DNA from 3 places in the Pantoea sp. Z09 genome. Region 1 is predicted to be linked to each of the others. Evidence: predicted binding sites of a transcription regulator. Region 1 holds the regulator's gene; each other region holds the start of a gene.

Region 1 (3,635 bases):
GTTTTACATACCACCACACAATGGCAGTACGACAATACAAAGCGCTGCTGTGTCGCGCTGTTGTAGGGTAATTATAGTAGACGAATCGGCAACTGCCGGAATATTACAGAATAATCCAGGCGGTGCGGCCGCGCGCGGCGGCCGCCTTGAGGATAAATTAGCTTTTAAACCAGCGACTTAAGCGCCATTCGCGGCGCCAGATTAACCAGAGCGACACACCGCGCAGCGCGAGAAACACCGTGACCGCCAGCCATAAACCGTGGTTGCCCAGCCAGGGCAGAGTGAGCAGCGTCAGGAAGTAGCCGAGCGCGGCGATCGCCATGCTGTTGCGCATCTCGCGCCCGCGCGTCGCGCCGACGAACAAACCATCCAGCAGATAGCACCATACGCCCGCCAGCGGCAGAATGATTTGCCAGATAAGATAGTGATCCACCAGCTGCCGCAGCGACGCCAGCGAGGTGAGCATCGCCACGATAGCCTCGCCGCTTGCCGCGTAGAACAGCGCGAACGCCAGCGCGACCATGCCCGCCTGACGGCAGGCCGCCTGCCACACCGCCAGCAGCCGGTCGCCGTCGTGCGCGCCATAGGCTTCGCCGGAAACGGCTTCCACCGCATAGGCGAACCCGTCCAGCGCATAGGCAGTAAAGGTAATGAACATCAGCAGCACGGCGTTCGCCGCGACGATCTCCGGCCCCAGTCGCGCGCCGATAAGGGTCAGCGAGGCAAAGCAGAGCTGTAGCAGCAGCGAGCGCAGCATGATGTCGCGATTCAGGCGCAGCAGACGACGAATATCGCCGCGCCAGCTCTTTTTCAGCATCGCGAGGGAAATGCCGCGCATTTTCAGCACGCGCCATACCATCGCCAGCCCCACCGCCAGCGTCACGTATTCCGCCAGCGCCGTGGCGGTCGCCGCGCCCGCGACGCCCCACTTCAGCCCGAGCACCAGCCAGAGGTCGAGCAGGATGTTGACGGCGTTGCCGACCACCAGCAGCACCACCGGCGCGCGGGCATACTGCACCCCCAGCAGCCAGCCGAGCAGCACCATATTCGCCAGCGTCGCCGGCGCGCTAAGCCAGCGGATATGAATAAAGATTGCCGCCTGCGCCAGCACCTCCGGATTGCCGCCCGCCAGCCGTCCCGCCAGGGCGCTTAGCGGATCGCGCAGCAGAATAAACAGCGCGCCGGCCAGCAGCGCAATGAGCAGCGGCTGCGTCAGGGCGCGCGCCAGCGCCAGCGGATCGCGCGCGCCGAACGCCTGAGCGGTGATGCCCGTGGTGCTCATGCGCAGAAAGAGGAGCAGCATAAAAACGAAGCTGGTGATGGTTGCGCCAATGGCTACGCCGCCAAGATAAACCGGGCTGTCGAGATGGCCGATAACGGCGGTGTCCACCAGGCCAAGCAGCGGCACGGTGATATTGGAGAGGATCATCGGCAGCGCCAGCCGCCAGAGTTGTCGGTCGTTTGCGGTGAAGAGACGCATCAGCCGGTCCATGCCTGAAGACGTAAAAGAGAGAAGCGCGGCGTGAGGGCGCAGAGTGCAGCCCCGACCGCTTTAGCAAGCGTTAGCGTTCAGACGCCCGACAAAAAGCCGCTGCAGGCGTCTGAAATCAGCCGGTCAGAGCCACTCGCCGTTGCGCACCACGCCTACCGCCAGACCTTCTACGGTCAGCGACTGCGTGCGGGTGTCGACGATAATCGGCTCGAAGTCGTTGTTTTCCGGCAGCAGATGCACCACGGTGCCCTGTTTTTTCCAGCGTTTCACGGTGACTTCATCATCGATACGCGCGACCACGACCTGGCCGTTGCGCACGTCCTGCGTTTTATGCACCGCCAGCAGGTCGCCATCCATGATGCCGATATCTTTCATCGACATCCCGGCGACGCGCAGCAGAAAATCAGCGGAAGGCTTAAACAGGTCGGGATCGACTTTGTAGTGCGTCTCGATATGTTCCTGCGCCAGCAGCGGCTCGCCAGCGGCGACGCGGCCGATTAGCGGCAGGCCGTTTGACTCTTCCTCTTCCATCAGCAGGCGAATGCCGCGTGATGCGCCGGAAACGATCTCAATGACGCCTTTACGCGCCAGCGCCTTCAGATGCTCTTCGGCGGCGTTCGGGGAACGGAACCCCAGCTGCGAGGCGATTTCCGCACGCGTTGGCGGCATGCCCGTCTGGTTGATATGGTCGCGAATCAGGTCATAAACCTGTTGCTGCCTGGTGGTTAATGCTTTCATCCCGCCCCCTGGTTGTTTATACAGTCGCTGTGAGTATATACAGGTATTGGCGAAATGAAAACCAAAACCCAGGGAAATAACAGCCGTTTGGGGAATTGTGGAAAGCCTAGCGCAAATGCGACCAAAGCAGCGCGATCCAGACAAAGAGCGCCAGTATGATAGCGAGCAGTACGGCGGCGGAACCCATATCCTTCGCCCGGCCAGCCAGCGGATGACGCTCCTGGCCGATGCGGTCGACCACCGCTTCGATAGCGCTGTTGAGGATCTCGACGATAATCACCAGCACCACGGAGCCGATCATCAGGATGCGCGCGACGGTGTCGACATCCAGCCAGCAGGCGACAAGGATAGCGATAATGGCGGCGGACGCCTCCTGGCGAAACGCGGCTTCATGCTGCCAGGCGGCGCGCAGCCCTTGCCAGGAGTAGCCGGCCGCTTTCACAATTCTCAGTAAACCGGTGGTATTACTTGCCATAGTGAGGGAACCCTTTGAGTTGTTTGACGTCAATGTCTGGGCCGGATGCGTTTGGCACCACCACAGATCTTCGCAGCACTTTCTGGTATGCTTGCGGCGCTTTGCTAACAAGAGGCTTCATGTTTGTCTATGTCAGGTTGGCGTAAACTCTATTATAAATTGTTGAATTTACCACTCTCGGTTCTGGTAAAAACCAAGGCTATTCCGGTCGATCCGGTTTCCGAGCATGGGCTCGATCCCACGCGGCCGATTATGTACGTGCTGCCATACGATTCCAAGGCGGATTTGCTGACGCTGCGCCAGCAGTGTCTGAAGCATAATCTGCCCGATCCGCTGTCGCCGCTGGAAATTGACGGCGCGCTGCTGCCGCGCCACGTCTTTATTCACGACGGTCCGCGCGTCTTCCCCTATTTCGTACCTAATACGGAGTCGGTGAAGATTTTCCATGAGTATCTCGATCTGCACCGCAATAACCCGCATCTCGATATTCAGATGCTGCCGGTTTCGGTGATGTTCGGACGCGCGCCTGGCCGCGAGGTTCAGGGCGACGACACGCCGCACCTGCGCGAGCTGAACGGCGTGGAGAAATTTTTCGCCATCGTCTGGCATGGCCGCGACAGCTTTGTGCGCTTTTCCCCTACCGTCTCGCTGCGCTGGATGGCGACGCAGCACGGCACCGATAAATCTATCGCGCAGAAGCTGGCGCGCGTGGCGCGCATTCACTTTGCCCGTCAGCGTTTAGCCGCGGTCGGCCCGCGTCTGCCGGCGCGGCAGGATCTCTTTAACAAGCTGCTGCAGTCCAAGGCGATTGAGAAAGCGGTGGAAGAGGAAGCGCGCAGTAAAAAGCTCTCCCATGAGAAAGCGCAGCAGAACGCCGTCGAGATGATGGAAGAGATCGCCGCCGACTTCTCCTATGAGGCAATCCGCGTG
Region 2 (3,635 bases), 970 kb from region 1:
CTCTTCGCGCAGCAGCGGATGCGCCGCATCGATCGGCTGCAGGCGGCGCAGCGCATCCAGACTCTGCGCCTGAAAATAGAGGCGCAGAAAGCGCTGGCTGCTGGCGTTGTCGCGCCAGCGCTCCAGCACCAGACTGCTACCGGGCGGAATATTGCCGCGCGTATAGCCGGGCAGCGTCCAGCTAAAGCCCATCAGGGTGCGCACCATGGCGATATTCGTGTCGTGCGCTACCAGCAGGAGCCAGCTCGCATTCGGCGCGGCATCCTCTCCCGCGATCTGTTTTAGCATGGCGTCGAGCAAAATTGAGCCGCGCTTCTGCGCGGTATAGAGCACATCGTTGCTGAGGTCGTAGTTCGCCGTCAGCAACGGCAGGATAGCGCCGATCTGCGAGGCGCGCGTGATGTTGCCCCAGGCGATCTGGCTGAGCGGCAGGTTTTCGCTCCAGCCGAGGCGCAGCGTCTCTGCCATGCTCGCCATGACGCTCAGCCCGGCGACATAGGGCTTACCGCTTTTGCTCTGGCGGATCTGCCAGGGCTGATCGAACAGCGCGCAGCGAGCCTCGGAGAGGCACACCGCCTGTTTCAACGCCTGAATGGCCGGCTGCAGCGCCCGCTGGCGCGCGGCCAGATCCCCTGCTGTCGCCGCGACCGCCGCGCGCTGCCGCGCGGGATCGGAGCGGGTCGCGGCAAAGGCGTCGGTCTGGAACAGCGGATCGTCATCGCCCGCCACGTGATGGATCGCGACGCCGCAGCCGGGGAAAGCGCCGTCAACCAGCGCCTCGGCGGTGGCGCGGGTACGCTGCAGCGGGCTGGCGCGCACATAAATGGTCTGTGGCTGCGGGCAGCCGGCGGTCAGCAAACCGAGCTGGCGATAATGGTCGCCTTCCCAGCGTCCCTTATTCACCACCGCCGCGTAGCCGTGGCCGGTCAGCTCGCCGTCGCGCGTGCGCCATATCGGCCAGGGGCGCTGCGTGGCGGCCTCCATCTCCCTGCGGTTGCCGGGCGTCGGCGGGCGAACGCCGTGGCGGCTTAGCTCCACCACCTTTTCCAGCTGATAGTCTGGCTGCGCGCTCGCCTGAGCGGCGAAAAACAGCAGCGCGAGAGCTGGAAACAGGCGCGCTACCTGCGTCATACGGGCAAAAGTCATCTCTCTTTCCTTATGAGAATGGCTGTGAGGGCACACCATAGCGCCGAAGCCGGGCCGCTGGCCAGGCGAAGAGGGTGTCGGTGCTGAATTCTACGAGGCGGCGCGAAAAAATGCGCCCTGAAGCTGACGCTGGCGGATTACTGTGTAAAAATACAGGCCATTTTCACCCGGCGGTAAACGACTATGGCCCTGACAGCAGCAATTAAAAGCCAGATAGCGCAGTGGTATAAGGCGCTACAGCAGCAGGTGCCGGACTTTATTCCCCGCGCGCCGCAGCGCCAGATGATCGCCGAAGTGGCGAAGTGCCTGGCGGGCAACGACGCGCGCCATCTGGCCATCGAAGCGCCAACCGGCGTCGGCAAAACCCTCTCTTATTTGATCCCCGGCATCGCCGCGAGCCGCGCCGAAGAGAAAACCCTAATCATCAGCACCGCCAATGTGGCGCTGCAGGATCAAATCTTCACTAAAGATCTGCCACTGCTGAAAAAGATCATTCCCGATCTGACCTTTACCGCCGCTTTCGGGCGCGGGCGCTACGTCTGTCCGCGCAACCTGGCGGCGCTGGCCGCCAGCGACGATCAGCAGGGCGATCTGCTGCTCTATCTTGACGACGAGGCGGTGAGCAGCACCAAAGAGGAGCAGACGCAGTGCGCGCGGCTGGAAAAATCGCTCGGCGGCTACGCCTGGGATGGTCTGCGCGACCACAGCGAGGAGAACATCAGCGACAGCCTGTGGCAGCGTCTCTCCACCGACAAGGCGAGCTGTCTCGGCTCCCACTGCCGCTGGTATCGCGAATGCCCCTTCTTCGTCGCTCGCCGTGAAATTGAGCAGGTTGACGTGGTGGTAGCGAACCACGCGCTGGTGATGGCGGCGATGGAAAATGAGTCGGTGCTGCCGCCGGCGAAACAGCTGATGCTGGTGCTGGACGAAGGGCATCATCTGCCGGATGTGGCGCGCGACGCGCTGGAGATGAGCGCGGACATCACGCCCGGCTGGAGCAGCCTGCAGCTCGATCTCTTCGTGCGGCTGGTAGAGGGCATTATGACGCAGATGCGCCCGAAATCACCGCCGCCGCTCAGCAACCCGGAGCGCCTTAAAGCGCACTGCGACGAGCTGCGCGAACTGCTGACCACGCTGAGCCAGGCGCTGAATCCGCTGCTGCCCGCCGATCATCAGCCAGGAGAATTTCGCTTTGTGCTGGGCGAGCTGCCAGAAGAGCTGCTGTCGCTCTGCGCGCGCCTGTTTAAGCTATGCGACGCGCTGCGCGGGCTGGCGGAGGGGCTCATCAACGCCCTGAGCGAGCAGACCGGCAGCGTCGATTTGATGCGCCTGCACCGCAATTTGCTGCAGCTTAACCGCCAGTTCGGCTGGTTTGAGTCCGTCAGCAAGCTGTGGCGGCTGGCGGCGATGCCGAAAGCCTCGGGCGCGCCAGTGTCCAAATGGATCAGCCGCGAGCTGCGCGAAGGCCAGCCGCATCTGCTGTTTCACTGCGCCGGCATTCGCGTCAGCGATCAGCTGGAGAAGCTGCTGTGGCGTAAAATTCCCCATGTGGTGGTGACCTCCGCCACGCTGCGCTCGCTTAACAGCTTCAGTCGCCTGCAGGAGATGTCGGGCCTCAATGAAAAAGCGGGCGATCGCTTTGTGGCGCTCGACTCGCCGTTCAATCATGTCGATCAGGGCAAGCTGGTGATCCCGCAGATGCGCTATGAGCCGCTGATGGCGACCGAGGCGGAGCATATCGCTGAGATGGCGGCTTTCTTCCGTCAACAGATGAAAACCGCAAAGCACAAAGGGGTGCTGGTGCTTTTTGCCAGCGGCCGTGCGATGCAGCAGTTTGTCGCGCAGCTGCCGGAGCTACGCCTCTCGATGCTGGTGCAGGGCGATCAGCCGCGCTCGCGCCTGGTGGATCTGCATCGCAAACGGGTGACGAAGGGCGAAACCAGCATTCTGATCGGCCTGCAGTCATTCGCGGAAGGGCTGGATTTGAAAGGCGACCTGCTGAGTCAGGTACATATTCATAAAATCGCTTTTCCGCCGGTGGACAGTCCGGTAATTTTGACCGAGGGCGAATGGCTGAAAAGCCTGAACCGCTATCCGTTTGAAGTGCAGAGCTTGCCCAGCGCCTCTTTTACACTGATTCAGCAGGTAGGCCGTCTGATCCGCAGCCATCAGTGCTACGGCGAAATCGTGATTTACGATCGCCGTTTGCTGAGCAAAGCCTATGGCAGCCGCTTGCTGGCCGCGCTGCCGGTGTTTCCCATCGAGCAGCCGGAAGCGCCCGCCGCGCTGAAAGTGAAACGCGCGCCGGCCCCGGCGGCCCATTCGCGCCGTCCCGTGCGTCGAGCAACGGCGAAGCGATAAACCCTGAACCTCTTTTGGCCGCCGTTCTGCGGCGGTCTCTGACCGGAAGCGAAGAATGGAACTGAATAAAGTGATTAAGGAGATCGGGCGCGGCAAAAACCACGCGCGCGATCTGGATCTTGCCACCG
Region 3 (3,635 bases), 540 kb from region 1:
TAAAAGGCTATCGCCAGCTGGAAACCGGCCATTTTCGTCCGGTAGGCGAAACCGACAGCGAAAAGGCGTTCTGCTGGATCCTGCACAAGCTGGCGACGCGCTATCCGCGCACGCCCGCCAACTGGCCGGCGGTGTTTCGCTATGTGGCGGAGCTGGCGGGTGAGCTGCGGCAGAAAGGGGTGTTTAATATGCTGCTGTCGGACGGGCGCTATCTGATGGCCTTCTGCTCAACCAATCTCTACTGGATCACGCGCCGCGCGCCCTTTGGCAAAGCGCAGCTGCTCGATCAGGACGTCGAGATTGACTTCCAGCAGCACACCACCGCCAACGACGTGGTGACAGTGATCGCGACGCAGCCGCTGACGGGAAATGAAACCTGGCACCGGATTGTGCCAGGTGAGTGGGCGTTATTCTGCCTTGGTGAGCGCCAGGAATGATTTAGAGGCGGCTTCGGGATTGACGATAACCGGGCTGCTGTTCATCACATAGCTGCCGCTGGCGACGTTGACCGTCGGCGGCTGATGGTATTTCGCAAACCAGGCATAGCCCGGCTGCAGCTCGCGCCAGAAGCTGGCGTAGGTCGAGTAGCGGTGGCGCTGCATGTTGCTGTCGGTCATGCGGAACGGAAAGATGCTGATCTCAACCTGCGGCTGGCCGTTGCGCAGCGCCGCGTTGACGTAGGTGAAGATCTCATCCATATAGGCATCGGTCATGGCGTAGCAGCCGATCGATTTGCAGTTGCCATGGATCATCAGGTAGTTGCCGGTATAGGCGTGATCGCGATCGTACTGGTTAGGAAAGCCGACGTTGATGGCGCGATAAAAGCGGCTGTCTGGCTTCAGCTGGTTGAGCCTGACGCTGTAAAAGCCTTCCGGGCTTTTAAAATCCCCTTCGCGGCGTTTCGGACCGAGGCCGCCGGAAAAGTTACAGATGCGGTAGGTGTCGAGCAGGCGAAATTCGTTGCCGATTTTGCCGTACAGCTCCAGCGTGCGTTCTTCCTTAAAAATCTGAATATAAATCGGCGTGCCGAGTAACTGTTTCTTTAATTCTTTGCTTACCGGCGTCGACATCTGCTGCGTCGGCTCGGGAGTCATTGCCATGCTGAGGGCTGGCATCAAAATCATCGCAAACAGAAGTGCGATTTTGCCCATGCTGTGTGTACCTTGAGTGAGGAAGAACGGTGACGCGAGACGCGTCTCAGACTTGCATTATCGGAAAACTCCGCTACCGCAGCGCAACATTAGCATTGTCTGTTTTTTTATCAAGACGCCGCCGGGTAAATTCACGCTTTCCTCAAGGGTTGACGGCCAGAAATTTGTAAACTTTAGTGGCGGCAGAGAAGCGGGATCCGTCGCGCGCCTTTTGCGTCTGTACATCTATACAGTATCATTAGGGCAGACGAAACTCTGACGGCGAACCAGCGTGAAAATCATACATGTCGATATGGACTGCTTCTATGCAGCGGTGGAGATGCGCGACAACCCGGCGTTGCGCGATATCCCCATCGCCATTGGCGGCAGCCGTGAACGACGCGGCGTGATCAGCACGGCCAACTACCCGGCGCGCACCTTTGGCGTGCGCAGCGCGATGCCCACCGCGATGGCGCTGAAGCTTTGTCCGCACCTTAAGCTGCTGCCGGGGCGTTTCGACGCCTATAAAGAGGCCTCGCAGCAGATCCGCGACATTTTTCTGCGCTATACCCCGCTAATTGAACCGCTGTCGCTGGACGAAGCCTATCTCGACGTTACCGACAGCCCGCACTGTCACGGCTCCGCCACGCTGATCGCCCGCGACATTCGCGACACCATCCTGCGCGAAACCGGGCTGACCGCCTCGGCAGGGATCGCGCCGATTAAGTTTCTCGCCAAAATTGCCTCCGACCTTAACAAGCCGAACGGGCAGTACGTGATTACGCCGCAGGAGATGTCGGGCTTTTTGCTGTCGCTGCCGCTGGCGAAGATCCCCGGCGTCGGCAAAGTGGCGACAAAAAAGCTGGAGGAGATGGGGCTGCACACCTGCGCCGACGTGCAGAAAGCGGACGTGGCGCAGCTGCTCAAGCGCTTCGGCAAGTTCGGGCGCGTGCTCTGGGAGCGCAGCCACGGCATCGACGAGCGCGGCGTGGTGGTGGAGCGCGAGCGCAAGTCGGTTGGCGTCGAGCGCACGCTGGCGGAGGATATTCACAGCTGGGAGGCGTGCCTGGAGATTATCGACTTTCTCTATGCAGAGCTGGAGCGGCGGCTGACTCAGGTGCGGCCCGACCGGCAGATCGCGCGCCAGGGGGTGAAGCTCAAGTTCAACGATTTTCAGCTGACGACGCAGGAGCATATCTGGCCGGAGCTGAACAAAGAGGATTTGATCGCGGTGGCGCGCAAAACCTGGGACGAGCGGCGCGCCGGACGCGGCGTGCGGCTGGTGGGGCTGCACGTTACGCTGCTGGATCCGCAGCTTGAGCGGCAGCTGCTGCTGGGGCTGTAGCTGCAAACGAAACCTAATCGTTAGCTAACAGGCAACGCTAAAATCAAGGCGCTGCCAGCCTGGGCCGAAGAGCAAAGCGTCCCGCGGCAGGGATGCCGCGGGCCGAGCGCGCAGGGATGCCTTGAGCGACTTTGCGATCGGGCCAGGCTGGCAGCGCAAATACCTGACAAACAGCCTACGCCCACCTCACTAAACCCACTCGCAACAGCTGCTCACCCCCTTAAGGCGCCGGATAGGTATAGCGGCGGTGAATCGCCTCGATCCCTTCCAGCACGTCGGCGTCCAGCGTCAGGTTAAAGCTGTCGATATTGATCTTCAGCTGCTCCATCGTGGTGGCGCCCAGCAGGGTGCTGGCGACGAACGGCTGCTGACGCACATAGGCCAGCGCCATCTGCGACGGATCCAGCTGATGCTTCTGCGCCAGCGCCACGTAGGCCGCGATCGCCTGCTGCGACTGCTCGCCGCTGTAGCGCGTAAAGCGGCTAAACAGCGTATTGCGCGCGCCGGCCGGTTTCGCGCCGTTAAGATACTTGCCGCTCAGCGTGCCGAAGGCGAGGCTGGAGTAAGCCAGCAGCTCGACGCCTTCGTGCTGGCTGATTTCGGCCAGCCCCACTTCAAAACTGCGGTTCAGCAGGCTATAGGGATTCTGAATGGTCACGATGCGCGGCAGCTCGTGCTTCTCCGCCAGCTGCAGATAGCGCATCACGCCCCAGGCGGTTTCGTTCGACACGCCGATATAGCGGATCTTGCCGGCGCGCACCTGCTCGGTCAGCGCCTCCAGCGTCTCCAGCAGCGTCACCGGATTGGTCAGTTCGCTGTACTGATAGCCTAGCTTGCCAAAGTAGTTGGTCTGCCGCTGCGGCCAGTGCAGCTGATAAAGGTCGAGGTAGTCGGTATTGAGACGCTTCAGGCTGGCGTCCAGCGCCTCGCGGATATTCTTGCGGTCCAGCGCCTGATGCGGACGGATCGAGGCGTCGGCGCCGCGCACCGGCCCGGCCACCTTGCTGGCAAGGATCACCTTGTCGCGGCTGCCGCGCTTCTTCAGCCAGCTGCCGATGTACTGCTCTGTTAATCCCTGGGTTTCCGGACGCGGCGGCACGGGATACATCTCCGCGGTATCGATCAGGTTAATGCCGTTGGCGAGGGCGTAATCGAGCTGT

Evidence for each region. The regulator LexA, encoded in region 1, represses DNA repair genes until DNA is damaged. The targets are predictions, from matches to a motif close to TNCTGTATGTACATACAGNA.
Region 2: the regulator LexA is predicted to act here: its motif matches at 1,285-1,304, upstream of dinG (ATP-dependent DNA helicase DinG).
Region 3: the regulator LexA is predicted to act here: its motif matches at 1,367-1,386, upstream of dinB (DNA polymerase IV).

The regions. Positions count from the first base shown of each region.
Region 1 covers NZ_CP092373.1:3,590,838-3,594,472, forward strand. Annotated here, with positions in the region: gene dinF (MATE family efflux transporter DinF) at 158-1,480, opposite strand; gene lexA (transcriptional repressor LexA) at 1,616-2,230, opposite strand; gene MC269_RS17215 (diacylglycerol kinase) at 2,337-2,705, opposite strand; gene plsB (glycerol-3-phosphate 1-O-acyltransferase PlsB) at 2,835-3,635, shown strand, end outside.
Region 2 covers NZ_CP092373.1:2,615,899-2,619,533, reverse strand. Annotated here, with positions in the region: gene MC269_RS12520 (histidine-type phosphatase) at 1-1,146, opposite strand, end outside; gene dinG (ATP-dependent DNA helicase DinG) at 1,330-3,507, shown strand; gene ybiB (DNA-binding protein YbiB) at 3,563-3,635, shown strand, end outside.
Region 3 covers NZ_CP092373.1:3,051,708-3,055,342, reverse strand. Annotated here, with positions in the region: gene MC269_RS14670 (class II glutamine amidotransferase) at 1-437, shown strand, start outside; gene dpaA (peptidoglycan meso-diaminopimelic acid protein amidase) at 408-1,151, opposite strand; gene dinB (DNA polymerase IV) at 1,444-2,475, shown strand; gene MC269_RS14655 (NADP(H)-dependent aldo-keto reductase) at 2,696-3,635, opposite strand, start outside.